2 regions of the Breoghania sp. JC706 genome follow, and region 1 is predicted to be linked to the other one. Evidence: predicted binding sites of a transcription regulator. Region 1 holds the regulator's gene; the other holds the start of a gene.
What was found. Region 1 encodes PhoB, which activates phosphate uptake and scavenging genes when phosphate is short. Its sites were predicted from a motif close to TGTCATNNANCTGTCAT; they were not measured.
Positions count from the first base shown of each region.

Region 2: a site for PhoB is predicted at 7,764-7,780, ahead of V2L18_RS10560 (alkaline phosphatase D family protein). Genes of this name have one in related genera too.

Region 1 covers NZ_JBANCG010000002.1:24,299-39,503, reverse strand. Annotated here, with positions in the region: gene V2L18_RS03380 (transporter substrate-binding domain-containing protein) at 1-437, shown strand, start outside; gene V2L18_RS03375 (sterol desaturase family protein) at 424-1,212, opposite strand; gene V2L18_RS03370 (alpha/beta family hydrolase) at 1,592-2,236, shown strand; gene V2L18_RS03365 (HlyD family efflux transporter periplasmic adaptor subunit) at 2,603-4,060, shown strand; gene V2L18_RS03360 (efflux RND transporter permease subunit) at 4,057-7,443, shown strand; gene V2L18_RS03355 (Hsp33 family molecular chaperone) at 7,662-8,687, opposite strand; gene argF (ornithine carbamoyltransferase) at 8,684-9,625, opposite strand; gene V2L18_RS03345 (aspartate aminotransferase family protein) at 9,622-10,821, opposite strand; gene V2L18_RS03340 (GcrA family cell cycle regulator) at 11,189-11,707, shown strand; gene phoB (phosphate regulon transcriptional regulator PhoB) at 12,015-12,713, opposite strand; gene phoU (phosphate signaling complex protein PhoU) at 12,755-13,474, opposite strand; gene pstB (phosphate ABC transporter ATP-binding protein PstB) at 13,524-14,321, opposite strand; gene pstA (phosphate ABC transporter permease PstA) at 14,429-15,205, opposite strand, start outside.
Region 2 covers NZ_JBANCG010000004.1:442,432-457,636, forward strand. Annotated here, with positions in the region: gene V2L18_RS10530 (primosomal protein N') at 1-1,848, opposite strand, end outside; gene fsa (fructose-6-phosphate aldolase) at 2,008-2,664, shown strand; gene V2L18_RS10540 (tyrosine recombinase XerC) at 2,820-3,767, shown strand; gene V2L18_RS10545 (hypothetical protein) at 3,843-4,298, shown strand; gene nudC (NAD(+) diphosphatase) at 4,313-5,308, opposite strand; gene V2L18_RS10555 (MarR family transcriptional regulator) at 5,438-5,986, opposite strand; gene V2L18_RS10560 (alkaline phosphatase D family protein) at 6,127-7,695, opposite strand; gene folP (dihydropteroate synthase) at 7,917-8,762, shown strand; gene folK (2-amino-4-hydroxy-6-hydroxymethyldihydropteridine diphosphokinase) at 8,759-9,277, shown strand; gene V2L18_RS10575 (TspO/MBR family protein) at 9,299-9,781, opposite strand; gene V2L18_RS10580 (hypothetical protein) at 9,923-10,666, opposite strand; gene V2L18_RS10585 (acyloxyacyl hydrolase) at 10,970-11,473, shown strand; gene V2L18_RS10590 (MaoC family dehydratase) at 11,611-12,696, opposite strand; gene V2L18_RS10595 (2-hydroxyacid dehydrogenase) at 12,867-13,829, shown strand; gene V2L18_RS10600 (LysE family translocator) at 14,022-14,633, shown strand; gene truB (tRNA pseudouridine(55) synthase TruB) at 14,761-15,205, opposite strand, start outside.

The DNA of each region.
Region 1 (15,205 bases):
CGCGTTTCGTCGTGCGGAAGGAAGATGCGACCGAACAGCCGCTTCTGCCGGAGACGATGCAGGGCAAGTGGATCTCGGTCGCGGCGGACACCGCCCATGCGGATTTCCTGAAAACGTTCTTTCCCGACAGCCGCGTCGCCACCTATCCCGACGAACAGAAGGCGCGCGACGCGCTGCGGCGCGGCGAGGTGGATGCGCATTTTGGCGACGGACTGGCCTTGAGCTACTGGCTGCAGGGAACGAGTTCGGTCAATTGCTGCGTGTTCGCGCCCGGGCCGTGGCTTGAACCCGGCTATTTCGACCACGGGCTGACGATCGCGCTGAGGGCGAAAAGCGAGGACCTGCGCGCCGCGATCAACTACGCGCTGCAGCAGGTGAACGATGACGGCCGCTTCGGCGAGCTTTACCTGCGCTACTTCCCGATCAGCTTCTATTGAGCGACTTGGCCGGCGCCTCTTCACGTTCGTCGCCATCGGCAACATTCGCGCGAAAGGGCAGCGCCAGCGACCAGACGATGCCGGTGGGCTCCGCGCTCTGGAACGCGGAAAGCCCGATCGTCATGCCCTCGTGGCCGCGCGAAGGCTCTGCCACGTAGGTGCGAAAGAGCCGGTCCCAGAACGAAAAGTTGAAGCCGTAGTTGGAATCCGTCTCGCGGACGATGACGGAATGGTGGACGCGGTGCATGTCGGGCGTGACGATGACGGGCCTGAGCACAGCATCAAGCCAGCGCGGCAGGCGGACGTTGGAATGGTTGAACATCGCCCCGCCGTTCAGCACCGCCTCGAACACCAGCACGGCCAGCGCCGGCGCGCCCAGCGCCACGACGACGCCCGCCTTCCACACCATGGAAATGAGGATTTCCAGCGGATGGAAGCGCAGCGCCGTCGTCAGGTCGATGTCCGGATCGGCATGGTGCATGCGGTGGATGCGCCACAGGAGGGGCACCTTGTGGGAAACGAGATGTTCCAGCCAGACCGCAAAATCCAGCACCACGAAGGCGATGACGCCGCCGACAAGCGGCGGCACGCCGAGGGCTGGAAAGAGCCCGTAGCCGCGTGCCTGCGCCCACAGCGCGGCGCCCACGGCGGCCATCGGGAAGACGATGCGCAGGATCGCTGAATCGATGACGACGATCGCCAGATTGGTCACCCAGCGCCGGCCGCGCCCGTAGCGCAAGGGACGGCGCGGGGCCAGCAGCTCGAACAGCGCCATGCCTGCGAAGATTGCGGCGAAGATGGAAAGCCGGATGGTCAGTTCGCTCAAGCGGCGGTGTCTCCCACGTCAGGTACCGGTGCGTGTTCGAAGAGTGGAATTCCGGTCTGGAATTCGGGGACTGAAGCAATGGGCCCATCCTTCGAGACGGCCTTTCAGGCCTCCTCAGGATGACGTTATGTTTGTTGCTCTTTCGAAGGAGCGCCCAACACACTCAACGTCATCCTGAGGAGCCCGCGCCAGCGGGCGTCTCGAAGGATGGGCCGCTTGCTTCGGCCCTCTCCCGAGCGTTGACGATGGCCACGTGCGCGGGCCACATGCAAGTCACGAGCGCGCGATTCCCCCGCGCCAGGACCTTCCCTGCGCAAGGACAGGCGACATGACCGACTTTCTCTGGACCCGGCCCGACACGGCCCCGGTGGCGACCCTGTTGCTGGCGCACGGCTCCGGCGCGCCGATGGATTCTCCCTTCATGGAGAAGTTCGCGGCATTCGCGGCCCGGCAGGGCATCGCGGTCGCGCGCTTCGAGTTTCCCTACATGGCCGATCGCCGGGTGACCGGCAAGAAGCGGCCGCCGCCGCGCGCCGACAAGCTGATCGATGCCTATCTCGCGGCGATTTCTCAGATCGCGGACGAGGCGCAGGGGCCGCTGCTGATAGGCGGAAAATCGCTCGGCGGACGCGTGGCGGCGATGGCGGCTGGCGATCCGGCGCTCGATGCGCATGTGGCGGGCGTGGTGTGTCTCGGCTACCCGTTCCACCCGCCTGCAAAGCCGGAGGACACGAGGCTGGAACCTCTGCTGGCACTGCCGCTGCCCTGCCTGATCGCGCAAGGGGAGCGCGATCCCTTCGGCAATCGCGACGAGGTTGCGGGCTACGGTCTGCCGGAGGCGATCGAGGTGATCGTGATGGAGGACGGCAGCCACGACCTCGCCCCGCGCGGCGCCTCGCCGGCGACATGGGACGGCAACCTGAGGATCGCGGCCGATGCCGTGCGGCAGTTTGCGGAGAGGATCGCCGGATAGGTCGAAACGCGGTTGGAGGGAAGCGGGTGTTTGTGCGTGTGGCCCATCCTTCGAGACGGCCGCTATGCGGCCTCCTCAGGATGACGTTGTCCATGTTGGTATATTGAAGAAATCATCAACAAACACAACGTCATCCTGAGGAGGTGCGCCAGCGCCGTCTCGAAGGATGGGCCACGAGCTGAGAGCCCCGCGATCCGATGCCGCCGGACCGGAAACGGCCCGGCACGCCCTTTCCTCCCTTACGTAAATTTAATCCATCCCGCCCTGATTCCGATGCATTGTACGCCTACGTAAATGGCGGTGTGCGCCGCACGCGTTTTCGGGCATAAATGCGGGATCGCGCGACGGATTGGGAGAAGGCGAGGCGTGCTGAAATCGATCGAGACCGAGGCCGGCAGTTCGGGCGAGGCGGAAGCCGGCGCGCGGCCCGGTGGCGCTCCGGCCCGACCGGTGGCCACCGTCGCACGCGCCGTTCTGCAGACGGCGATCGCCGGCGGCATCCTGGCCGGCGCGGTCTTCGCCTATTTTCATCTGGTGGAGACCCGAGAGAGCATCCCGTCCCGCCCGCCGCGCGAACAGGTCTATGTCGTGCGCACCGTTCCCGCCGTCATCTCCGACGAGCGGCCGATGCTGTCGCTCTACGGCGAGGTGATGGCGGCGCGCACGGTCGATCTGCGCGCGCTGGTCGCCGGCAAGGTGGTGAAGGTCAGCGACAATCTTCAGGCGGGCGCGGCCGTGGATGCGGGCGACAACCTGGTGGAGATCGACCGCTTCGCCTACGAGGGCGCGGTTGTGGAGGCCAAGGCCAATCTGGCTGAAGCGCGGGCGAAGCTCATCGAGGCGGAGGGCGGGCTGGAGCTTGAGCGCGCCAATGTGGATTTCGCACGCGAGCAGCTCGCCTTCGCCGAACGCGATCTGGAGCGCGGCCGCCAGCTTCTGGAGCGTGGCTCGGCCACCGAACGTACGATCGACGACCGCGGCCTCATCGTCTCCCAGCGCCGCCAGCAGCTCGACCAGCGCCGCTCCGCGCTCGCCGTCCAGGAAGCGCGCGTGGAGCAGCAGAAGGCCGCCATCGAGCGGCTGGAGTGGAAGCTTCAGGAGGCGGAACAGGCGCTCGCCGACACCACACTGAAGGCGCCCTTCGACGCGGTCGTGCGCTCCGAGGCCGCCGAGGTCGGACGCCTCGTCAACGTCAACGACGTCGTCGCCGTCCTCTACGACCGAAACGCGCTGGAGGCCCGCTTCACGCTGTCGGACAACCAGTACGGCCGGCTTCTGGGAGAAAGCGGGACGCTGTTCGGCCGAAAGGTCGAGGTCGTGTGGACCATCGGCAACGAGCCGGTGAGCTATCCGGCCGAGGTCGTGCGCGTCGGCGCGGATGTGGCGTCTGAACGCGGCGGCGTCGATGTCTATGCCCGTATCGCTCGCGCCGGCGCCGAGGTTCCGCTGCGCCCCGGCGCCTTCGTGGAACTGAAGGTGCCCGACAAGCTCTATCGCGGCGTCGCGCGCCTGCCCGAAACCGCGCTCTACGGCGGCAAACACATCTATGCCGTGATCGACGACCGGCTGAACCGCCGCGACGTGGACGTGATCGCCTATGACGGCAGCGATGTCATCGTGCGCGGCGACATTACCGACGGCGAAACGGTGCTGGCGACGCAGATTTCCGAGGTCGGCAACGGCCTGCTGGTGCGCGAGGAAGGCGCCATGCCGCGCGACCGCGGCCCGCCGGAGGGCGCCGCTCCCGGACTGTCGGCACCCGGCAATCCCAAGCCCGGAAACACCACCACGGCCGCCCCCAAGCCCGAGGGGGCCCCCTCGTGAAGCGGCTCGACAGCGCCACCAGCGTGGCCGGCTTCTTCGTCCGCCATCCCAATGCCGCCAATCTGGTGATGGCGATGATGATCCTGTTCGGGGCCTACGGCCTCGTCCAGCTCAACACCCAGTTCTTCCCCACGGTCGAGACCAACCGCATCTCCATCACCGTCGAATGGCCCGGAGCCAGCGCGGAGGACGTGGAGGCGAACATCCTCCAGGCGATCGAGCCGGAGGTGCGCTTCATCGACGGGCTTGACGAGATCATCTCCTATGCGCGCGAGGGCGTCGGCAGCTTCCATCTGGAATTCGTCGAGGGGGCAGAGATGCGCAAGGCGCTCTCCGACGTGGAGCAGGCCGTCAAGACGGTCACCACCCTTCCCGAAGACGCGGAGACGCCCACGGTGAGCTACCGGCAATGGTACGACCGGGTCGCCCGCATCGCCCTCACCGGCGATTTTCCCGAACGCTCCTTGAAGGATTTCGCCCGCCGCATCCGCGACGACCTGATCGACCGGGGCATCGACCGCGTATCGTTTTCCGGCCTGCGCTCGGAGGAATACGTCGCCCGGCTGCCCGAGCGCGAGTTGCGCCGCCTCGACATGACGGTCGCCGACGTCGCCGACCGGGTCGCCGCCAACACGCGCGACCTGCCCTCGGGCAACGTGGAGGGCGGGGTTGAACGGCAGATCCGCACCGTGGCGCCCGGCACCGCGCCGGAAGATATCGGCCGCATCGACATCAAGACCTATGCCACCGGCGAGAAGGTGCGCATCCGCGATGTCGGGACGGTGACGCGCGAATTCGACACGGATGCGGTGCGCGGCTTTTCCGACGGCCAGCGCGCGATCGAGCTCACCATCGAGCGCCCGGCCTCGGCCGACAGCCTGAAGACGGCGAAGATCCTCGACGACTATCTGGCCGAGATCCGCCCGCAACTGCCGCCGACGCTGAAGATCGTGGAGTACGAGATCCGCTCCGACGCGCTCAAGGCCCGCATCGGGCTTCTCGTGCGCAACGGCCTGTCCGGGCTGATCCTCGTCGTCCTCGTTCTCTATATCTTCCTCAATGCCCGCATCGCGCTGTGGGTAGCCGCCGGCATTCCGGTGGCCACCATGGCGACGCTCGGCATCATGTGGATGTCGGGCCAGACCATCAACATGATGTCGCTGTTCGCGCTGATCATGATGCTCGGCGTCATCGTCGACGACGCCATCGTGGTGGGCGAGCACACCGCGACGCGTTTTGCACTGGGCGACCCGCCCGATATCGCGGCGGAGGTCGGCGCCGGGCGGATGATCGCGCCGGTCGTTGCCGCCAGCCTCACCACCGTCGCGGCGTTCGCGCCGATCTTTCTGGTGCGCGGTGCCATCGGGCAGATCATGTCGGCCATGCCGCTCGTCGTGATCGCCGTCATCGTCGCCAGTCTCGTCGAGTGCTTCACGGTGCTGCCGGGCCATCTCGCCCATTCGCTGCGCCCCTCCCCGCGCCGGCGCTGGCACTGGTGGCGGCACGGCATTCTGGCAGGCGCGATGGCGCTGTTCGTCATCGGCCTGTCGCTGCGTCCCGACATCGAGGTCACGCCGGCGCTCGACGGGCTCGCGGGCCTCTGCCGGGATATGCGCGCGGGCCTCGGCGCCTTGCCCTTCGATCTGCTCGTCGTCGCGGTCGCCTTCGTCATCGCGGGTGCGATCGAGGCCGGCCTGCAGTTGCTCGACCGCAACGGCAAGGGCGACGAGACGGCCGAGCCATCGTGGCTCAGGCGCCGGCTCGACGGCGGCTTTTCCGGGTTTCGCGACGGGCCGTTCCGCGCCTTCGTCACGCTCGCCTTCCGCTGGCGCTATGTCACCGTCGCCTTCGCGGTGGCCACGCTGATCGTGGCGGCCGGCTTCCTGGCGGGCGGGCGGGTCGGCTTCGTGTTCTTCTCCTCGCCGGAAGCGGAGAACATCCGCGCCACGGTCCACTTCAACGCCGGCATTCCGGAGGAGGAGGCGGTGGCGGCGCTGGCACGCATCGAGCAGGCGCTGCGCACGGCGGAAGCGCGGCTGACGCGCGAGGCGCCGCAGGATCTCGTCGTCGCCTCCTATGTCACGCTCGGCGAGGCGGGCCGCAACCAGGGCGACAATGTCGCCGGCATCGACGTGCAGCTCACCGATTCCGAGGTCCGCAGCATCCGCACGCCCGAGATCGTCAAGGCGTGGCGTCAGGCGATCCCCGACATCGCCGGCATCGAGCGGGTTGCAATCTACGAGCGTCGCGGCGGGCCTCCGGGACGCGATCTCGACATCCGGCTTCGCGGCGGCGAGCCGGTGGCGCTGAAGGCGGCCTCGCTTGAGGTGCAGAAGTTGCTGACCGGATTTCCGGGCGTGAGCGGCGTTGCCGACGATCTGCCCTACGGCAAGCCGGAACTGGTGATGGAGCTGACCTCGCGCGGCAAGGCGCTGGGCTTCACCGTGAATTCGGTCGGCCGCCAGATCCGCAACGCGTTTGAGGGCGCAATCGCCCGCCGCTTCGCCGACGGCGACGAGGAAGTGACCCTGCGCGTGCGTCAGGGGCAGGACGACGCCCTTGGCGCCGGCAGCCTGCGCAATCTCGCGCTGCGCGCGCCTTCGGGCGAATACGTGCCGCTCGGCGAGGTGGTGACGCTGACAGACCGGCAGGGTTTCTCCACCATCCTCAGGCGCGATGGCAAGGCCACCGTCTCCGTCACCGCTGACGTCGATTACGAGGTCACCTCCAACGCCGCCATCGTCGCACGGCTCGATGCCGGTCCTCTCGCTGAAATCGCCGCCCGGCACGGGCTCGACTACCGCTTTTCGGGCCGGCAGGAGGAACGGGCGGAGTCCTTCACCGATTTGCAGCTCGGCACGCTGATCGCGCTGGGGGCGATCTACCTGATCCTCGCCTGGGTCTTCGCCAGCTACTTCTCGCCGCTCGCGGTGATGGCGATCATTCCCTTCGGCATCGTCGGCGCGGTCTTCGGCCACTACATCTTCGGCTTCCAGCTCACCATCCTGTCGCTGATCAGCCTGCTTGGCCTCTCCGGCATTCTGGTCAACGATTCAATCATCCTCGTCTCGCGCTTCGACGAACGTCGGGACGGCGGCGAGGGAATGATGGAGGCGGCGGTCGGCGCCAGCCAGGACCGTCTGCGCGCAGTGCTGCTGACCTCGCTCACGACCATCGGCGGGCTGACGCCGCTTCTGTTCGAGACCTCGATCCAGGCGAAGTTCCTGCTGCCGATGGCGGTGACCATCGTCTTCGGCTTGGCGGTGGCGACGCTGCTGGTGCTGTTCCTGATCCCAGCACTTCTCGGCATCGGCGGCGACATCCGCGCGACCTATCGCGGGATTTATGGCCACGGCGGCAGAGGGGCGGCTCCGGCGGAGTGAGGCGCACGCGCCGTGGATGGTTTCACGATCGGGGAGAAGCGGGGCGCGGGTCTTCGTGCTGTAGCCCATCCTTCGAGACGCCCGCTGGCGCGGGCTCCTCAGGATGACGTTGTGTTTATTGATGCCTTCGATGAAACATCAACACGACAACGTCATCCTGAGGAGGCCCGACAGGGCCGTCTCGAAGGATGGGCCGCAGCAAAAACGGGAATCCGGCCCTACGGCCTGTCGTCCCCGTCGGACGCGCCTTCGAATTCGGCCGGGTCGAAGTGGTAGGTGGAGTTGCAGAACTCGCAGGTCACCTCGATCTCACCGTTGACCGTCATGTGGTCGATGTCGTCGGCGGAGAAGCCGCGCAGCATCTCGCCGACGCGCTCGTGCGAGCAGCGGCAGCGGTCGTGGAGCGGGGTGGGGTCGAAGACGCGCACGCCGCGCTCGTGGAAGAGCCGGATGAGAAGCCGTTCCGCGGCCATGGCCGGATCGGTCAGTTCCACGTCCTTGATGGTATCGACGAGAACCTGCGCCTCCACCCAGGCATCGTCCTCCTCGCCGGACGGCAGGTCGACGTCTTCGGGCACATCGCCGGGGTGCAGGTCCGGCTTGCGCATGCGCTCCGGGCTTTCGGGCAAGAACTGCACGATGAGGCCGCCGGCCCGCCAGGCGTGGCTCGGCGTCTCGCCCGCGCGGCGTTCCAGCACCTCGCCGACGGCGAGGCGAACCCGCGTCGGGATCTGTTCCGATTGCGCGAAATACTGGTGCGCGACATCCTCCAGCGAGCCGCCGTCGAGCGCCACGACGCCCTGGTAGCGGTTCATGTGTCGGCCCTGATCGATGGTCATGGCGAGCGTGCCGGTGCCCAGAAGCTCGCTCGGCGAAGCGCGGCCGGCGGCGACCGCCTCCGCCACCGCCTCGTCCTTGAATTTCGCGCAGGCACGGATGGCGTCGGGCGTCTCGAAATCGACCACCAGCATGGAGACGGGCCCGTTGGTCTGCGTCTGCAGAATGAAACGCCCCTCGAATTTCAAAGAGGTGCCGAGCAGCGCGGTGAGCACGATGGCCTCGCCGAGCAGACGCGAGACGGCCGGCGGGTAGGCGTGGCGCTGCAGGATCGCGTCGACCGTGTCGCCCAGGTAGACGACGCGACCGCGCACGTCGAGCGGCTCGACGGAAAACGGCAGCACCGCGTCGTCGCCGGCCAGATCGATCGGTCCCGCGTCCGTTGCGGCTTGTCTTTCGGACGTCATGAGTTCGGTATCGCTCCCAGGCACCAGGCAAGCACGCCCTTCTGGGCGTGCAGCCGGTTTTCCGCCTCGTCGAAGACAACGGACTGCGGGCCGTCCATGACCTCGTCCGTCACCTCCTCGCCGCGGTGGGCGGGCAGGCAGTGCATGAATATGGCGTCGCGCGCGGCCTTTTCCATCAGCCGCGCATTGACCTGATAGGCTTTCAGGAGGTTGTGGCGGGTCGCCTCCTCCTCGTCGTCGCCCATGGAGACCCAGCAATCGGTGACGACGCAGTCGGCGGCCTCCACGGCCTCGTCCGCATCGTTGGTCAGCACGATGTCGGCGCCGGCGGAGCGGATCTTCTCCACCTGCGCCATGTCGGGCGCCAGTTCCGGCGGCGTGGCGACGCGGAGCTGGAAGTCGAAGCGTTCGGCCGCCTGCATCCAGGAATGCAGCACGTTGTTGGAATCCCCCACCCAGGCGACCCGCTTGCCGGCGATGGAGCCCTTGTGCTCCTCGTAGGTCATGAGGTCGGCCATGAGCTGGCAGGGATGGGAGACCTTGGTCAGCCCGTTGATCACCGGAACCGTGGCGTATTCGGCGAGCTCCAGCAGATCCTCATGCGACAGTATACGGATCATGATGGCGTCGACGAAGCGCGAGAGCACGCGCGCGGTGTCGGGAATGCTCTCGCCACGGCCGAGCTGCATCTCGTGCCCGGTCAGCATCAGCGGTTCGCCGCCAAGCTCGCGCATGCCCACATCGAAGGAGATGCGGGTGCGCGTGGAGGGCTGCTCGAAGATCATCGCCAGCACCTTGCCGGCGAGCGGACCCTGGCCGCGATGCGCGCCGTTGCGCACGCCCTTCAGGCGCACAGCCTCGGCGAGGATCGCCTTCAGTTCCGCGGCAGGGACCGCGCTGAGGTCCAGAAAATCGCGTGTTGCGCCGTTCTTTTTCACGCGCTCGTCTCCTTCGCGATAGCGCCCTCCACCGCCGCGGCGGCGGCATCGAGACGGCTCACCGCCTCATCCATGTCCTCTTCGCTGACCGTCAGCGGCGGCAGCAGGCGCACCACGTTGTCGCCCGCGGGAACCGACAGCAGGCCGTTCGCACGACCGGCGGCGACCACGTCGCCCACAGGCGCGCGGCACTTGATACCCAGCATCAGCCCCTCGCCGCGAACCGCCTCGTAGACATGCGGGTGCGCATCGATGACGGACGCGATCTTCTGCTTGAGCGCCAGGCCCTTGCGCGCCACCCCGTCGATGAAGCCATCGGCCAGCACGACATCGAGCACGGCGTTGCCCACCGCCATGGCGAGCGGGTTGCCGCCGAACGTCGTTCCGTGCGTGCCCGGCACCATGCAGGCGGACGCCTCTTCGGTGGCAAGGCAGGCGCCCATCGGGAAGCCACCGCCGATGCCCTTGGCGATGCCCATCAGATCCGGCGTGATGCCCGACCATTCGTGCGCGAAGAACTTGCCCGTGCGGCCAACGCCCGTCTGGACCTCGTCGAAGATCAGCAAGAGGCCGTGCGCATCGCACAGGGCGCGCAGCGAACGCAGGAACTCGTGCGGCACCGGACGGATGCCGCCCTCGCCCTGGATCGGCTCGATCAGGATCGCGGCCGTCGTCTCGTCGATGGCCGCCTTGAGCGCATCGAGGTCGCCGAAGGGCACCTGGGTGAAGCCCGGCGCCTTGGGACCGAAGCCTTCCAGATACTTGGCCTGGCCACCGGCGGCGATCGTCGCCAGCGTGCGGCCGTGGAAGGCGCCCTCGAAGGTGATGATGCCGTAGCGCTCCGGCGAGCCGTTGGCATACTGGTAGCGGCGCGCGGTCTTGATGCAGGCCTCCATCGCCTCCGCACCGGAATTGGTGAAGAAGACCCGGTCGGCGAATGTCGCCTCGCAAAGCCGCTCGCCGAGCCGTTGCTGGCCCGGAACCGTGTACAGATTTGAGACGTGCCACAGTTTCGCCGCCTGTTCCTGCAGAACAGTGACGAGATGGGGGTGGGCATGTCCCAGAGAGTTCACGGCGATGCCGGCGGCGAAATCGAGGAATCGTCGGCCGTCGGACGTCTCCAGCCAGCAACCCTCGCCCTTCACGAAGGCCAGCTCACTACGCGCGTACGTTCCAAAAAGTGCCGACGAACTCATCGTCCGATCCCCAAAAATGAGGGCCAAAAACAAAGCGTGCCGCCAATGTGGCGGCACGACAGCGAAGGCTCTATATACACCGTCGTGGCGCGGGAGTGTCAATGCAAAGCTTGACCATCTGCTTTGCTCGAAAATGGCGAAATGTCGCCCCTGCTAATCTGGGGAAAACTACGGATTTCCGCCGTTTTTACGTCCCTCAGGGTTGCAGGCGCTTTCCGCCATATTGTATTGTTCGCCCACTCAGACACGATATCTCGTGCGGCGGACCGGGTTCGCAACCAATCTGTTAATTCTGACAGACGCCAACCGGCGCCTGAGTATGAAGTATATCCGTTGAGAAGCGGCTATCCGGCGGAGTTGTTATCTAATGTCTTGGACAACCGAACGCGTCGACCTTCTGAAGAGGCTATGGTCAGAAGGCTTGAGCGCAAGTCAAATCGCCACCGAACTCGGTGGCGTTACACGAAATGCCGTCATCGGCAAGGTTCACCGTCTGGGTCTTTCCGGGCGCGCCAAGACCGCCGCGGCCCCGGCCAAGCCGCGCCGCACGCGTCCCGCGACGACGGCGGCGCCCGCCCGCCCGGCGGCGCCGGCGGCACCGCGCACGATCGGCGCGACGGCTCTGAAGACGGAAGCGGCGCCTGTCGCGGCGGTGGCGACGCAGCCGGCCCCGGTGGCCGAGCTCGTCATTCCCCAGGAGCAGCGGGCCACGATCCTGCAGCTCAACGAGCGCACCTGCAAGTGGCCGATCGGCGACCCGAGCACCGACGATTTCTATTTCTGCGGCCGCAATTCGGAGCCGGGCGTCCCCTACTGCCCGCACCATTGCCGGATCGCCTACCAGCCGATGAACGACCGCCGCCGCGACAAGCGCGCCCGCGGATAAGGTTTCGGCTTCGACAGACGATTTTCAGAGAAACGGTCGCCCCCGGGCGGCCGTTTTCTTTTTTGGGCCGGTAATTGGCGGGGGAATTGACGCACGCCGCCGCCGCGCACCTTCCAAGGTTCGGTTTCCAAATCAGGAATTTCCTCCGTCATTGCCCGGCTTTGTCCGGGCAATCCATCTCCGGCTGCAGCATGCATGGAGGGCGCTGGATCACCCGGACTGCGCCGGGTGATGACGGAAGAGAAATTGTGAAATGCGGCCGATCACAAGACCGGCCGAGCTCGCGCCATGCGCCACGCGTCCCCCCTTACGAGGCCACCGCGAACTGGTCGTTGAAGGCGTAGCCGGAGCCGCGCACGGTGCGGATCGGGTCCTTCACCTTGCCGCGGTTGATCGCCTTGCGCAGACGGCCGACATGGACGTCCACCGTGCGCTCGTCGACATAGACGTCGTGGCCCCACACCCCGTCAAGAAGCTGCTCGCGGGAGAAGACGCGGCCCGGCGCCTGCATCAGGAATTCCAGCAGGCGGAACTCCGTCGGGCCCAGATGGATCTCGCGGCCGGAGCGGTAGACGCGGCGGGTCTCGCGGTCGAGCTCGATATCGCCGGAGCGCAACTGGGAGGAGACCACCCCCGGCTTGGAGCGACGCAGGATGGCCCCGACGCGGGCGATCAGTTCGGGAATGGAGAACGGCTTGACGACGTAGTCGTCGGCGCCGGTCGAAAGCCCGCGAATGCGTTCCGCCTCCTCGCCGCGCGCGGTGAGCAGGATGATCGGCAAACGGCTCGATTCCTCGCGCGCCCTGAGCCGCCGGCACAGCTCGATGCCGGACAGGCCCGGCAGCATCCAGTCGAGCAGCAGCAGATCGGGCTGCGCCTCGCGCAGCATCACCTCGGCGTCGTCCCCGCGTGCGCAGGTCTCCACCGCGTACCCTTCCGCTTCCAGATTGTATTGCAGAAGCAGTCTGAGCGGTTCCTCATCCTCTACGATCAGGACCTTCGGCATTCCAAGCGTCTCCAGCCTCTCTCGATTAACCGTCGGACGTGTCAGTCGTCATTGTCGCCGTCGACGGCCGCGATGTCGATTTCGTCCGTGCGCGGGCGCTCGTCGGTGAGCTGCTGGCCGGTAATCATGTAGTGGACGTTCTCGGCGATGTTGGTTGCGTGATCGCCAATGCGTTCGATGTTCTTGGCGCAGAACAGGAGGTGCGCGCAGAAGGTGATGTTGCGCGGATCTTCCATCATGTAGGTCAAGAGCTCGCGGAACAGCGAGGTGTAGAGACGGTCGATCTCCTCGTCACGCTCGCGCACCGCCTTGGCGGTTTCCGCATCGCTCTGCATGTAGGCGTCGAGCACGGTCTTGAGCTGCACCATGGCGAGTTCGGCCATGTGCTCCACGCCGATCGCCAGCTTCTTGGAGCGCAGTTCGCCGCCGATGGCGATGACGCGCTTGGCGATGTTCTTGGCGAGATCGCCGACGCGCTCCAGCTCGTTGCAGGTGCGCATGGCCGCCACGATCTGGCGCAGGTCGCCGGCCATCGGCTGGCGGCGGGCGATCATCAGGACGGCCTGGTCCTCGATGTGGAACTGCAGCGCATCGAGGCGACGGTCGGCCTGGATCACGGCCTGCGCAAGCTCGCCATCCATGCGCATCAGCGCGGTGATGGCGTCGTTGACGATTGTCTCCGCCAGACCGCCCATCTCGGCGATCTTGCCAGCAAGCTGCTTCAGATCCTGGTCGAACGCGGTGACGATATGTTCGGACATTCTTGTTTCCTCTCGTACGAATGACGGTCCGGCGCGGATCGCCGTGGCGTCATCCGAAGCGACCGGTGATGTAATCCTGCGTGCGCTTGTCCTGCGGACTGGTGAAGATATCGTCCGTCGGGCCTTCCTCGACCAGATTGCCGAGGTGGAAGAAGGCGGTGCGCTGGGAGACGCGGGCGGCCTGCTGCATGGAGTGGGTGACGATGACGATGGTGTAGTTCTCACGCAGCTCGTCGATCAGTTCCTCCACGCGCGCGGTGGCGATGGGATCGAGCGCGGAGCACGGCTCGTCCATGAGGATGACCTCGGGGCTGACGGCGATGGCGCGGGCGATGCACAGGCGCTGCTGCTGGCCGCCGGAAAGACCGGTGCCGGGCTCGTCGAGCCGGTCCTTGACCTCCTCAAACAGTCCCGCCTTCTGCAGGCTGGTCACCACGATCTCCTCCATCTCGGTCTTGTTCTTGGCAAGACCGTGGATGCGGGGACCGTAGGCGATGTTCTCGAAGATCGACTTCGGGAAAGGGTTCGGCTTCTGGAAGACCATGCCGACGGAGGCGCGCAGTTCCACCACGTCCACCTTGGGATCGTAGATGTCGGCCCCCTGAAGGGTGATCTTGCCGGTCACCCGGCAGCCCTCGATGGTGTCGTTCATGCGGTTGAGGCAGCGCAGGAAGGTCGACTTGCCGCAGCCCGACGGGCCGATCAGTGCGGTGACCTCGTTGGCGCGCACGTCGAGATCGACGCCGAAGAGCGCTTGCTTTTCGCCGTAGAAGACACAGACATCGCGCCCGCGCATCATGACGGGATTGCCGGCGGCGGCGGAGGCCGCGGCGGTATCGCCCGTCATTTCCATTGCATCGCTCATTGTCAAAACCCTTTCGGCGGTTTCCCGTGCCGCCGGCAGGCGCCGGACGGCACGGTCTCGCAAATCCGTTTCTCGCCCGGCGCGGCCCGCTACCAGCGGCGCTCGAACCTGCGGCGCAGGATGATCGCGGTGATGTTCATGACGGCCAGGAACATCAAAAGAATGATGATCGCGCCGGAGGTGCGCTCCACGAAGGCGCGTTCGGCCTCGTTCGCCCACATGTAGATCTGGACGGGAAGAGCGGTGGCCGGATCCATCGGCGTCGCCGGATAGTCGGCGACGAAGGCGACCATGCCGATCAGCAGCAGCGGCGCGGTCTCGCCCAACGCCTGGGCGAGGCCGATGATGGTGCCGGTCAGGATGCCGGGGGCGGCAAGCGGCAGCACGTGATGGAAGACCATCTGCATCTTGGAGGCGCCGATGCCGAGCGCGGCGGCGCGGATCGAGGGCGGCACCGCCTTCAGCGCGGCGCGCGTGGCGATGATGATGGTGGGCAGCGTCATCAGCGTCAGCACCAGGCCGCCGACCAGCGAGGCGGAGCGCGGCAGGTGCATGAAGTTGATGAAGACGGCAAGCCCCAGCAGGCCGAAGACGATGGAGGGCACCGCCGCCAGATTGTTGATGTTGACCTCGATGAGGTCGGTCCAGCGGTTCTTCGGCGCGAATTCCTCCAGATAGATGGAGGCGGCGACGCCGATCGGCAGCGCCAGCACCAGCACGATCGCCATCATGTACATGGAGCCGATCATCGCCACGCCCATGCCCGCCGTCTCCGGCCGGCTGGAGGCGCCGTTGACGAAGATGCCGGTGTTGAAGCGGCCTTTCAGGATGCCCTCGCCGGCGAGCTTGTTCATCCAGGCGACCTG
Region 2 (15,205 bases), on a different contig from region 1:
ATAGAACCTATCGTGATCTCCCGACAGAAGCGCCTGGAGAACAGGGTTTTCCGGCGCATAGGTCTGCAGGAAGCCAAGCCCGCCGCCGCCGATGCGGCCGGCGCGCCCCGTCACCTGTGCCAGAAGCTGGAACGTCTTTTCCGCAGCCCTCGGATCGCCGTTGGCAAGGCCCAGATCCGCATCGACCACGCCGACGAGGCGCATCAGGGGGAAGTTGTGTCCCTTGGCGACGAGCTGGGTGCCGACGACGATATCGACCGCGCCGTCTTCCACAAGTTTCAGCTCCTGGCGCATGCGCTCGGGCGACGAAAAACTGTCGGAGGAGAGCACAAGACGCCGCGCCTCGGGAAAGAGTTCGCCCACCTCTTCAGCGATTCGCTCCACGCCCGGACCGCAGGCGACCAGCGAATCGGCCGCTCCGCAGGCGGGACACGCATCGGGCCGACGCTCATGATGGCCGCAATGGTGGCAGACGAGCTGACCTCGGAAACGGTGTTCGACCAGCCAGGCGGAACAGTTGGAGCACTGGAAGCGATGGCCGCAGTGGCGGCAGAGCGTCAGCGGAGCATAGCCGCGCCGGTTGAGGAACAGCAGGCTCTGCGCCTTGTCGGCCAGCGCTTCGCCCATGGCCGCGACGAGCTTCGGCGCCAACCAGCGACCGCGCTCCGGCCCCTCATTGCGCATGTCGATCGCCGTGATATGAGGCATTTCCGCACCCGAGGCGCGCTCTTCCAGAACGACTCTCCGGTACCGGCCCGTTTCCGCGTTCACCCGGCTTTCCACCGAGGGCGTGGCCGAGGAGAGAACAACAGGAAAGCCGGAGATGTGGCCGCGCACCACCGCCATGTCGCGTGCCGAATAGGGCACGCGGTCATCCTGCTTGAAGGCCGAATCGTGCTCCTCGTCCACGACGATCAGCCCGAGATCCCGGAAAGGCAGAAACAGCGCGGAGCGCGCGCCGACCACCACGCGGGCCTCGCCGAACGCGATATCGCGCCAGGTGCGCGCACGCATCTTCGGCGACAATTCGGAATGCCATTCCGCAGGACGGCCGCCGAATCGCGCCTCGAACCGGTCGAGAAACTGGCTTGTCAGTGCGATTTCCGGCAGCAGCACCAGCGCCTGCCGGCCCTTTCGCAGCACCTCCGCCACCGCCTCGAAATAGACCTCCGTCTTGCCCGAGCCGGTGACACCGTCGATCAACGTGACGGAATAATTCCCGCGCCCGGCCGCACGCAGGATTTCGGCCGCCTCGGCCTGGGCCTTCGTGAAGGTCGGCCCGGGCATATCGGGATCCAGCGCGGGGCGCGACGGGCGCGGCAGGTCGATGAGCGCGAGCGTTCCATGCTCGATCAAACCGTCGACAACGCCGGGACTCACGCCGGCGGCCTCCGCAAGCGCTGATTTCGTCCAGCCGGCCGGGCGCTCGTCCATGAGCTCCAAAACGCGCGTGCGCGCAGGCGTCATACGCGCGGGCGAAGCGCCGGCGGACGCCACCCCCTTCACCGGGGCTTCCGGCTCCAGCGCATCGCGCACCCTCAGCACCATACGCAGCACCATGCCGGGGGCTGCCAGCGTCCAGTTCGCCACCCATTCCACGAACCGGCGCAGATCCTTCGAGACCGGCGGCACGTCGAAGACGCGCTCGATATCGCGCACGCGCTTGGGATCAATGGAGGTGTCCGGTTCGCCGTCCCACACCGCGCCGATCACCTTGCGCGGGCCCACGGGCACTTGAACGACGGACCCCGGACGCACGTCCATCCCCTCCGGCACGCGGTAGGACCACGGTCCCTCGACGGCTACGGGAACGAGCACGGGGACGATTCGTTCGGGTTCGAAGAGCACGGTTTTCAGTGTTCCGGGGTCAAAGATTGGCCGAATCGGGATGCGATTTGCATCCGACTACGTTAAAGGATGCCCGAAACCACGTCAGACGGTCCCTCATCGAGGCCGCCGCACAATCCGGGTCCCTCCCCGGTTAGCGCAACAGGAGCCCCCGCGCCCATGAAATTCTTCGTCGACACAGCCGACATCGCCGAGATCCGCGAACTGGCCGAAATCGGTCTTCTCGACGGCGTCACCACCAACCCCTCGCTCATCCTGAAGGCGGGCCGTCCCTTCAAGGAAGTGATCGCCGAGATCTGCGAGACGGTCGACGGCCCGGTCTCCGCCGAGGTGACCGCCACCGAAGCCGACGCCATGATCGCGGAAGGCCGCTCGCTCGCCAAGATCGCCGACAATGTCGCGATCAAGTTGCCGCTGACGCTCGATGGTCTCAAGGCCTGCCGGGTGCTGACCGGAGAGGGCCACATGGTCAACGTCACCTTGTGCTTTTCCGCCAACCAGGCGCTGCTGGCGGCCAAGGCCGGCGCGACCTTCATCTCGCCGTTCATCGGCCGGCTCGACGATCTCGGCGTCGACGGCATGGAGCTGATCCGCGAGATCCGCGTAATCTATGACAACTACGACATGCTCGATACCGAGATCCTCGCCGCCTCGATCCGCTCCGCCGACCACGTCAAGCAGGCCGCGCTGATCGGCGCCGATGTCGCCACCGTCCCGCCGGCCGTCCTCAAGGGCCTCGTCAAGCACGCGCTGACCGACAAGGGTCTGGAGCAGTTCCTGGCGGACTGGGCGAAGACCGGCCAGTCGATCCTGTAACGGGATCAAGGAAATTCGCGAACGAGCCGCCGGGGCCTCCGCCTCCGGCGGCTTTTTCGTATCCGCTGAACGGTAACGAAAGCCGCCTTGTGGTCTGCCCCCGGCTTTGCGACGCTCTGCGCACACCGAGTCGTTTCAAAGACCGCGCAAGCATCATGACCACAGCCGACGCCCCGCTTGTCATCGCCGAACCCGCCCTGATGCGCCTGGTGGCGCAATGGCTCGACCATCTGGGGTCGGAGCGGCGGCTCGCGGACAAGACGCTGACGGCTTACGAGCGCGACGTCAGCCAATTCCTGTCCTTCCTGACGCTGCATCTGGGCGGCGCGCCGGGACCGGGAGAGATCGCGAGCCTGACGCCGGCCGATATCCGCGCCTTCTTTGCCCGCAGGCGGATCGAGGGAGCCGGCGCGCGCACGCTGGCGCGCGGTCTGGCGGGACTGCGATCGTTTCTCGGCTATCTGGAAAAACAGGGCCTTGCCAATGCGGCGGCCGTGCGTGCCGTGCGCTCGCCGCGCCAGCCCAGGACATTGCCCAAGCCGCTGACGGCAGACGATGCCGCGCGCGTGGTCGACGTGGACGAGGCGCTCGCGGAAGAGCCGTGGATCGCCGCGCGCGATGCGGCCGTCCTCACTCTGCTCTATGGCTGCGGCCTTCGCATTTCCGAGGCGCTGGGGCTGACGCGGGCCGAGGCGCCGGGGCCCGAAACGCGTGTCCTGCGCATCGTCGGCAAGGGTGGCAAGGAGCGGCTGGTTCCGGTCCTGCCCGTCGTCGGCGAGGCTGTCGGACAGTATCTAAAGCTCTGTCCCTTCGTGATCGATGACGACGGCGCGCTGTTTCGCGGGGCGCGCGGCGGGCCGCTTTCCCCGCGCATCATCCAGCTCGCGATGCAACGTCTTCGCGGCGCACTCGGCCTGCCCGACACCGCAACGCCGCACGCGTTACGTCATTCCTTCGCCACCCACCTTCTGGCAGGCGGCGGCGATCTGAGGACAATCCAGGAATTGCTGGGCCATGCAAGCCTCTCGACAACGCAGGTTTACACCGGTGTCGATGCGGAACGTCTGGTTTCGATCTATCGGAAGGCGCATCCGCGCGCGTAAATATTGCGTAAACTCCCGTGAGTTATCCTACTGTCAATGCTTGCCAGAAAGTCGGCACGACAAAGGACGACAGCCATGCCCGGGATCTCTTTCTCCACGAGGGCGCGTGCGCTCATCGCAATCGGCGCGAGCCTGGCCGGCCTCCTCACGGCCTGGATGGTCTGGCCGGAGCCGACCGAGGCCGAGACCCTCGCCTGCTTCATTGAGGAAACGGGGACCTGGACCAACCGCCATGCCCGTTCCGGCGACATCACCCGCGTACAGGTCGAATCGCAGTGCAAGGGCAACAGGCTCGTTCATCGGGTCCGCGTGCTGACCAAGTGCGCGCCGCGCGACTGCACGTGGGGCTGGGCCCAGGGCGCCAAGAAACCCGGCGGCCGGTTCGTGGCGACCTTTGCCACCTATTCCGCCTATCGTTACTTCCAGATGGACGTCACCGGCGACCATGCACTCGTTTCCGTGACCTACGACTATCACGACGAGCGCAAGGACAACGAGGCCGCAAGCTTCCGGATGGTCCGCGACGACTGACGACAGCGGCCGCTTCACCTCGTCTTTTCGGACAGACTCTCGACCCAGGTGCGGATCAGCCAGTGGGCGATGGAGATCGGCGGCGGCACGTGGAGGCCCTGCGGGTGCCGACCGGCCAACATCGCGGCCACTTCCTCGCGCGAAAACCAGCGGCAATCTTCCAGTTCGTCATCGCCGAGCCGGATTTCCCGGCTCTCCGCCTGCCCGAAGCAACCGAGCATCAACGAGGCCGGGAAGGGCCAAGGCTGGCTTCTGGCGAAGGTCACCGCGCCGACGCGCACGCCCGCTTCCTCCATCACCTCGCGCCGCACAGCCTGATCGATCGTCTCGCCCGGTTCCATGAATCCGGCAAGCGTGGTGTAAACGCCCTCCGCCAGCCGGTGCGGGCGCCCCATCAGCGCCTTGTCGCCGTCCGTGATCATCATGATCACGACAGGATCGGTGCGCGGGAAATGTACGGCGGAACAGGAGGGACAGTCGCGCCGGTAGCCGGCTTGCGCCATTCTGGTCTCATGGCCGCAGCGCGAACAGAAACCGTGGGTGGCGTGCCAGTGGGCCAGTGAACGCGCTTGGGCGAGAAGGCCCAGATCGCCCAGCGGCAAGGCGCCCTGTAGCGCCAGCGAACGCATGTCGATGAGCTTCAGCGACGAGGCGCTGGCCGCCTCGATGTCGGACTCGATTTCCTCCGCCGCGGCGTTCACCCGCGCACAGAACACCGGACGTTCCCCCGAAGGGCTTTCCTCGACGCCGAGAAGCGCGATCTCGCCGGCCGCGATGCCGAGGCTCTCGGCCAACGCACGCGGATGCCGGATGGTGAGCCTGTCGCCGCCCACCGCGACGACCGGTCTGTCGCCGGCGATCAGGACGTAGCCGGCATCGGCCCGGCGCTTCTGGCCGGCAAGCCAAGCCTCGTCGTCGCGACGCAGGGCGGCTCGGTCCAACATGTTGTCGCAATAGGCAGGCTCGCGAATAGCCGAATCCGAAAGGCTGGCGGGATAGTCGTCTGGCATGGGGGGCGGGCGCTCCGGTTGAGAGCCGGGCGGGGACGCGACAGAGCCGGTCACCGCCGCAAAGCTGGCTCCGCCACGCTAGCGCGTTCGCAGGCCGAGGCAAAGGGGGCCGCGTACGGCTTCCCGGTCTCAGGCGGCGGGTTCGGTGGCCTCCATCGGCACGGTGACGATTGAGGCCGCTTGCTCGTCGTCGGCGACAGCTGCGGCTTCGGAATCGATCTCCCGATCGAGATCGTCGTCGCGGGCGGCCGTGGCGGCAAGATTGCGCTCCACCGCGCGCAGAAGCTTGCGCAACCGTTTTCTGTCCTTGTCGTCAAGGTCGGCGAGCGCTTCCTTCTCCAGCCGTTTCCAGGCGCGGTCGATCAACGTCACCCGATCACGGCCAGATTCAGTGAGATAGACGCGGGCGAGCCGGCCGTCGGTATCCGCAGAGCGGCGCGCCAGCAATCCTTGCGCGGACATGCGGGTGACCATCTTGGTGACAGTGGGCGGTTGCACGCCCAACGCCAGTGCGAGTTCGCTCATCGACAGCCCGTCGCTGTCGGCCAGAGTTTTCAGCACCGCTTCCTGGCCCGGGTGCAGACCGATGCGCGACAGGTGCGCACCCGACCGCGCCCGGCAGGCCTTGGCCGTCTGGGCAAGCCGAAAGGTGATGCTCTTTTTGTAATTGAACCCCATGACGATGGCTCTACCAGCAGCGCATGAAGCTATTGTGACTGGAGACAGGGCGTTTGTCGTGAAGGATTTCTGTGCGAATCACGCCGGTAGCGGACGAAAGGCAGGGCCAGCGATGCGCACCCCGCCTTCCGTCCGATCGCTCAGGCGTATTTCGGGTCCAGCGTCACGGAATAGAGCTCGCTGTCGCCGGTATCCATCAATCGCACCTTGAGCTGTTCCGTAGCGCCATCGATCTCCACGATGCCGAAGAACTGCAGGCCCATCGAAGGCGGCAGGTTGGCGCCCTGCTCCTTCGTCGGCGCCTTCACGAATTTCACCTCCGGACCGAAGGTGGCGTCCATATCGTTGGGACCGAAGGTACCGGCATGCAGCGGACCGGAGACGAACTCCCAGAACGGCTCGAAATCCTGGAACTGCGCCTTGTCGGGGTTGTAGTAATGCGCCGCGGTGTAGTGCACGTCGGCCGTCAGCCAGACGGTATTGTTGATGCCGGCAGTCTTGATGAAACGCAGCAGATCGGCGAATTCCAGCTCGCGCCCCTTCGCCGGGCCGTTGTCGCCGTTGGCGACGGCTTCGGCGCCGGCCTGTTCCTTCCAGTTGTCCCACACGATCAGGCCGATCGGCATGTCGCAGGCGATCACCTTCCACGTTGCCTTCGAGTTGACCAGCTCGCGCTTCAGCCACGCAAGCTGCTCGGCTCCGAGGATGCGGGACGTCTCCGTCATCGTCTCCTCCATCGCCGGGCCGTTCGGGCCGCGATAGGAGCGCAGGTCCAGGAAGAACACGTCCAGCATCGGACCGTACCCGATCTTGCGATAGACGCGGCCAGGCTCGGCCGGGGCGTAGGAGATCGGCGTCATCTCGTGGAAGGCCCGCGCGGCGCGCGCGGCCAGCACGTGAATGTTCTTTTCCGTGTAGCGATCATCGGCGGTCAGGTCCTTGGACGCCGACCAGTTGTTCAGCACCTCATGATCGTCCCACTGATAGAACGTCGGCACCTCGCGCGAGAGCGCCAGCACGTTCTCGTCCATCATGTTGTACTTCCACTGGCCGCGATACTCCTCCAGCGTCTCCGCCACCTTCATCTTCTCCGGCGTGACGATGTTCTTCCACATCGTGCCGTCCTTCAGTTCCACCTCTTCCTTGACCGGCCCGTCGGCATAGATCGTGTCGCCGGAATGGATGAAAAAGTCCGGCTGATGCTTGGCCATGGTGGAATAGATCTTCATGCCACCGCGGCTGGTGTCGATGCCCCAGCCCTGGCCGGCGGTATCGCCCGACCAGACGAACTTGATGTCGCGCCGTGAGGCCGGCGCGGTGCGGAAATGACCGACCATCGGCTCGGACGTCGCGTTGACATCGTTCAGGTCGGCGAGCGTCACCCGGTAGAAGATATCCTGATCGGCCGGCAGGTTCTCGATCAGGCGCTTGGCGGTGAGGTCGCTGTCGGGCAGCGCGTTCAGCGGCGAAAGCCGGCGGGCATTGGCGAAATCCTCGCGCGTGGCGATCTCGAACATCACCTTCGACGGCCGGTCGGCGCGGGTCCACACCATGCCTGAATTGGTGGTGACGTCGCCGGACTGCAGGCCGTGGCTGATGACGGGCCGGCTCGCGGCGCGGCTCAAGGCCGGCATGGCGAGACCGCCGGCGGCAGCGAGAAGGCCGGTGGCGGCGGTGGACTTCAGGAACGAACGGCGTGAATAGAACATGGCTGGTCTCTCCCCTTGCGCCGCGGACATGCGGCGACGCAACGTGAGGGGCCTTGATGACAGTCGGTTGTCGCGCAAGTGACACTTCGGAAAAACTTGTGTGACAGCCCGACAGCATCCGCGCCCGCGCGCCCGCACATCCGCGATTTCGGAAGGCGCCTTGCATTTGCCCTTCATAGAGCGCATCACGCTCGCGTTTTTTCTCCAACGTCCGGATAGTGATGGAACGCCTGATCAAGATCGGCCCGCTTGAGCACGTGGCAGGCACGCGCACCCTCATCATGGGCATTCTCAACGTCACGCCCGATTCCTTTTCCGACGGCGGGCTCCATTCTGGCGCAGACGCGGCGGAGGCGCATGCCCGGCTGATGCTGGCCGAGGGCGCCGACATCATCGACGTCGGTGCCGAGAGCACCCGGCCGGGGGCTGAGCCGATCTCCGCGGACGAGGAAATGATCCGCCTCTTGCCGGCACTCGGGCGCCTGCGGTCTCTCGGCTGCCCGATCTCCGTGGACACTTACAAGGCCGAGGTCGCGGCAGCCGCGCTTGGGGCCGGCGCCCATGTGATCAACGACATCTGGGGCCTGCAGGGCGATCCCGACATGGCGACGGTGGCGGCCGGAACCGACGCGCCCGTGATCGTCATGCACAACCGGGAAACCGTGGACCCGGCGATCGACATCGAGGCAGACATGCGGGCTTTTTTCCGCCGCTCGCTCGACATCGCGGAGGCCGCCGGCATCGCCCGCGAAAATCTCATCCTCGATCCGGGCATAGGCTTCGGCAAGACGCCGGAGCAGAATCTCGTCGCGCTCAACCGTCTGGCCGCACTCAAGACGCATTTCGACCTGCCGGTTCTGGTGGGCGCCTCGCGCAAGCGCATCGTCGGGGCGCTCACGGGCCGCGAAGCACGGGATCGGGGCGCGGGGTCGGTTGGCGCACATCTCACCGCAGTTGCCAACGGCGCTGATATCGTGCGGGTTCACGACGTAGCGATGCATGTCGACGCCGTCCGCGTCGCCGATGCGATCCGGCACGAGGCGATGGCTCCCGGGAGCCGTGCATGAAGGGGGCCGGAACGAACACCGCCCCCGTCCGCGCAGCGCTCGGCCTCGGCTCAAACATCGGCGACAAACGAGGTTTCGTGCAGGCGGCGATCGACCGGATTGCGCGGAGCGCGGGCATCACGCTTGTCGCCCGCTCGGCCGATTACCGCACCGCGCCGTGGGGGCTCACCGAACAGGACTGGTTCGTCAACGCCTGCATCCTGGTGGAGACGACGCTTTCGGCCACCGGCCTTCTCGCCCGCGCGCTGGAAATCGAACAGGAACTCGGCCGGGTGCGCGACATCCGCTGGGGGCCGCGCAAGATCGATATCGACGTGCTGGTCTACGGCGGGCGCGAGATTGTGGATGAAGGACTTTCGATCCCTCACCCGCGCATCGCCGAGCGTGCCTTCGTGCTGGTCCCGCTGGCCGAAATCTGGCCCGATGCTCCCATTGGTGGCGGCCTCACGGCCGTATCCGCGCTGGCGGCCTGTCCGGATGCAGAGACGATCGAGCCGCTCGGCGCGCAAGACTAGCGGAAGCGGCAGCAGGATCGGTCAGTTGCCGAAAAGTGGGCTGCCGGGCGTACGGTTCAAATGCCAGATCAGCGCATTGAGCGTGGTGGCGTAGGCCACCCACACCGCATAGGGCACGAACAGCCAGGCGGTCACGCGATCGAGGTTCCAGGTGCGTTTCAGGAACCACAGGATCAGAACGAGCATCAACACGATCAGCACGAGCGCGCGGTAGGGATCCTGGAACAGAAAAAACACCGGGCTCCAGGTGAAATTGAGGGCGAGCTGGCCGACCCACAACTTCATTTCCGTGCCGAGCTTGTCGCGCTCGAAGGTCCGCCAGCCGGCGATCGCGATCAGGATGTAGAGGATCGTCCAAGCGGATGCGAAGACCCAGTCCGGCGGGGTGATCACCGGCTTCTGCAGCCCCGCGTACCATTCTCCCGGAACGGTCGCGATGCCGATGGCCATGCCGCCGCCCACAACGACGATGAGAAACAACGCAAGAACGATCCATCGACGCATGGCCGATCCTTTCATCATGAGGCAGGTCTGGCGAATTCGCGCGAAATGATCCGTTGATGCGTCAACCGATCGCGAACCGTGACGCCGGCCTGCCGGGCTTGAACCCGGAGGCGCCCTGATAACGAATGGACCCGCCCCTGCTCAAGGCCCTTTGTTTACGGATGTATCGCACCAGCCGGCAAAGGCGCGCATGTGGAAGCGCGCCTGCGCCGGCGCATGCCGGTAGATTTCGCCGAAAGGGCAGGCGATGCGCGCAAGGCAGCCGTCGAGGCAGGCCGTGCCTGCGGGTTCGCCCAGATGCGCAAGGCAGGCCGGCACGTCATAGCCGGCAAGCGAAAGAGCACCGGGCGGACAGGCGGCGATGCAGGGTTTGTCCGCGCAGGTCGGACAGGGGCCGGGCGATCCGTTTTCGGGGAAGTCGCTCAGGCGGGAGGCCGACACGAAGGCCGCGCGAAAGCCCGCCCACGGCCCGTAGCGATGGTGGGCGAGCACGCCCATCGGGCTCGGCGAAAAGCCGCCGGCCGCCAGCGCCCAGCGCTGGAACGGCCACCACGGTTTCTCGAAGGGAAAGACGGCGGCAAGCCCGGCTTGCCGAGCGATCGGCTGCAACGTGCGGCGGGTGTAACGGTCGAGCGGGTCTGGCGCGCCGTCGCAGGCTTCAGGTGCGGCGGAGAAGGCGCACCACAGCGCGTCGCCGGCATTGCCGACGAGGATCAGCGTCGCCGCCGGCCCGCCGCCGGGCGCAGGCGGGCAATCGCAATCGACTTCCCCGGCCCGGCAACTGGCATCGGTATGAAACCCGCCGAGCAACCGGAACCCGACCGCCTCAAGCTGACGCGCCAGCGGCGCCAGGGTTTCCGTCCCTTCCGGATCGGTCCCGTCCAACTCGTTCTCCTCGCGTTTCGACCGCATTCCTGGCGAGATGCGTGTATCCAAACCGCAACAGGCCTGCGTCAAAGTGCCGTCTGAGCGGCTCATTTGCTGCGAAACAGCCCGGACGGATTGCATACGGAATCACAATGGGGAATGCTGCCGACCTGTCTCGCAAGCGGTTCATTCTGTCCCGCAGATGGTGCGGGACGCCACACAATCGAGGCCCTCACGGTGCGGATATCTGCTTTCTCCAAAAAGGTGCTCGTAGCGAGCCTGCTTGCTGCGACGTGTGCTCCGGCGGCCCTCGCGGCCGACATGTACGGAGCCCCTCCGCTCCAGGCCAGAACTTTCGCGCCTTACAACGAAATTCGCGGCGGCGTTCTCTATCATGACACGATGGACCGCGAGACGGGCGTCGATATCAACGCCGAAATCCTGCTGCGCTGGGGCGCACTTGCATGGAAGACGCCGTTCCTCGATACTCAGTCGATGCTGCGTCCGCATATCGGCGGCAACCTGAATACGGCCGGCGACACCTCGATGATCTACGCGGGCTATACGCTGACGATCGACCTGACCGATGCCCTCTTCATCGAAGGTTCCTTTGGCGGCATGGCCCATAACGGTCACACCGAGGCTGGTCAGGGCGGTCTGGCGCTGGGCTGCAACGTGATGTTCCGCGAATCGGCTTCCGCCGGCTACCGCATCAATCAGGCCTGGAACGTGTCTGCCACGATCGAGCATTCGTCGAACAACGGCTATTGCTCCGACAATGACGGGCTGACAAATGTCGGCGTGCGCGTCGGCTACGCGTTCTAAAGCAGCCGGATCCGGGCAGCCTCCGGCCCGGCATCTCACATATCCAGAAGCCAATGACAGTGCGGCAACAGCCACACTGTCGGTTGCGTTTCGTGCGGCCCAGGGAACACCCTCACCACGGACCGCCCACGGTCCCCTTATCGCGGCAGCAATTGCCAAGTGTCGAGGTCGAGGATCACGGAAGGGTCGTACTTCCCGTCCGCATCCTTGTCCGGGAAATCGGTGCAGGGCCGATCCACCGTCGCAACCGTGCGGATACGCAGCGCGCCGACGTCGTCGCGGCCCGAAATCGGGGCCTTGTCCAGAACCTCCGACCACGCGAACACCGTCCCTCCGGCAAAGAGCGGCGCCACGTGCCGGCCGCCGTTGATGCCGGCGATATGGAATGACGGGGCAAGCCCGTTGAAAGACAGCGCGCGCGCCAGACTGATGACATGGCCACCATAGATCAGCCGCCGGCCGAACCGGCCCTTGCCTTCGCTGAACTGGTTGAAATGCACCTTGGCTGTGTTCTGGTAGAGACGAGTGGCCAGCATGTGGTCGCTCTCTTCCACCGTCATGCCGTCGACGTGGTCGATCTTCTCACCCACCGCATAGTCATCGAAGCGGTGGGGACTGCCAGCAAGATCGCCGTCCCAGGCGGACGTGTCCAGCAGCGGCACTGCATCGCCCAGCGCATCCGGATCGATCACTTCGGGGAGTTCCGGCACAACCGGTTCCGGCGCAGGTGCCGTCTCGTCGCGCTTTCGCACCATCACCCAGCGCACGTAGTCGAGAACCTCCGTGCCATCGGCCTTGTAGCCGGTGGAACGAACGTAGACGACCCCGGTCTTGCCCGAGGAGGTCTCCTTGAGACCGATCACCTCGGAGACGGCCGACAGCGTGTCGCCGGGATAGACCGGCGCCAGGAACCGACCGCCGGCATAGCCTAGATTGGCGACCGCGTTCAGCGAGATATCCGGCACTGTCTTTCCGAAGACCACGTGGAAGACCAGCATGTCGTCGAGCGGAGCCTGCGCGTAGCCGAGCGCCCCGGCGAAGGCATCCGACGACTGGACGGCGAAACGGGGGCCGTAGAGCGCGGTGTAGAGGGCGGCGTCGCCCGCGCTCACCGTGCGCGGCGTGGCGTGGCGCAGGATCTGACCGAGCCTGAAATCCTCAAAGAAATTGCCCGCGTTCGTCTTGCCCCCAGTGGTCTCGTCGGTGTTGTTCAGCCCGGCCATGTCTCGCTCCCGTCGGTCGGTTTTCCGTTGCGGCGATTTAGGGCCTTGCTGCAGCGCAACGCAAGGGGACCTTTGGCGAGGTCCCGGAGTGGCGACGGGCGCGACGCATCTTTCGTTCGAGATCGAAACCCACTAGCTTCGCCGTTCAACCATCGCCAGCGAGGGAATACATGAGCCGTCAGGAAGTTCTCGTCATCGGGCCGGTCCTGCCCTACGTCGTCGAAAGACTGAAGGAACGCTTCGACGTTACCGAGCTTCACAGGGAAGCGGACCGGGCGTCCTTCCTCAAAAGCGAGGGCGGTCGTTTCAGGGCGGCAGCGTGCGGTGGCAGCGGCATCGACGGGGCAACCATCGCCGCCTTGCCGAACCTCCAGATCATCGGGTCCTTCGGTGTCGGCTACGACAACGTGGATGTGGCCGCGGCGGCCGAGGCGGGCGTGGTTGTCACCAACACGCCGGGCGTGCTTGACGAGGAAGTCGCCGATACAGGCCTTGCGCTGATGCTGATGACCGTTCGCGAACTCAACCGGGCGGAGGCTTATCTGCGCGCCGGCCGCTGGCCCAAGGAGGGGCCCTATCCGCTCACCCGCGGCTCGCTCAAGGACTCGGTGCTCGGCATCCTCGGCCTCGGGCGCATCGGCAAGGCGGTTGCGCGGCGGGCGGAAGCCTGCGGCATGGAAATCCATTATCACGGGCGCCATCGACAGGAGGGCGTCGCCTACCGCTACCATGCCGATCTGAAGGATCTGGCGCGGGCGAGCGATGTACTGATGGTGGTGGTTCCGGGCGGCGACGCCACGCGCCACATGGTCGACAAGGCCGTTCTGGAGGCGCTGGGACCCGACGGCTATATCGTCAACATCGGCCGCGGCACGGTCGTCGACGAGGCGGCGCTGATCGAGGCGCTTTCGAACGGGACGATTCGCGGTGCCGGGCTCGACGTCTTCGAGGACGAACCGAACGTGCCGGAGGCCCTAATCGCGCTCGATAACACGGTGCTGCTCCCCCATGTGGCCTCCGCCTCCGTGCCGACGCGGCAGGCGATGGGGCAGCTCGTTGTCGACAACATCACCGCATGGCTTGAGGAAGGCCAGGTGCTGACGCCCGTGCCGGAGACGCCCGTGCCCGCGTGAGAAACGGATCGAGGCTGCGACGGCTGTTCGCGTGAACCGGAAAGCCCGCGAGCTGGCTATGGCCAGCCCACGGCAAATCGGCTACACGGCTTGCGATCTGATATCCAATATTCCGTCGCCTTCCATTTCACGTTCCGGCCGGGTGCCGGACGGTGTTCACGATGGCGCGATAACGCTACCGGAACCGCTCCAATGAACTGGATGGACCTCGCCACTTTTGCCGCCGCGCTCTTCGTCGCGGCCCTTGCCCCCGGGCCCGGTATTGCAGCGATCGTCGGGCGCGTTCTCGTGCGCGGGCGCAAGGGCGCGATGGCGATGTGTACGGGCATGATGCTCGGCGATGTGGTGTGGCTGTCGATGGCGGTCTTCGGCCTCGCCGTGATCGCTCACAGCTTCGCCTCCATTTTCGTGGCGGTGCGCTACGCCGGAGCGGCCTATCTTCTCTATCTCGCCTGGAGGATGTGGACCGCGCCGGCCGGTTCGCTCCATCTGCCGGCGCCTGCGGGCGAGCGTGCCGGCCGGCTGTTCCTGGGCGGTCTGGCGGTCACGCTCGGCAATCCCAAGACGATTGTCTTCTATCTCGCGCTGATGCCGAACCTGTTCGATCTGAAGCTCGTCACGCCGTTCGCCTATGCGGAGCTGGTCGCGATCACCTTCGCCATCCTGACGACGGTCTTCGGCGGCTACGTTGTGCTGGCGCATTGGGCGCGCGGACTTTTCTCGACCCCGCGCGCGGTTCGTCGGCTCAATCGCGGTGTGGGCGCGGTGATAGCGGGAGCAGCAGCCGCAATCGCTGCGCGCTAGAGCATTTCCCGATCAGATTAAGGCAATCTGATCGGGAAATGCTCAAGGTATTGATCTGGATCGATTTCTTATCGTTCAGACGATTCCGTCTGAACGGAAAGCGCTCTAACGGAATGCGGGAGCACGTTTATGCCTCGGCGGCACCGACGGTAAAGACCCGGCGCGGCTTCAGTTCGCCGCCTTCGGCCGTGCAGATGGCAACAAGGCGCCCCTGGCAGGTGACATAGACCTCACCGCCCAGAATGGGCGCGTCGCGCCCGCGCAGAATGATACCCTGGCCGCGGCGCAGCCGCGCCTCGTCATTGCGATTGACGGGCACTTCCAGCAACGCTTCCAGCGCCGTTTCCAGCCCGAGCAGTTCCGCTTCCAGCGCCTCTACCGGTGTTTCCGCCTCTTCCGCCGCCTCCGCCAGCTCCTCCAGCGTTACCATGTCGTCCTCGCCGAAGGGACCGACGAGAAGACGGCGGAGCTCCACGACGTGGCCACGGGTGCCCAGGCGGCGCCCCATGTCGCGGGCAAGCGCGCGTACATAGGTGCCCTTGCCGCATTCGGTCTCGAACACGGCCGTGTCC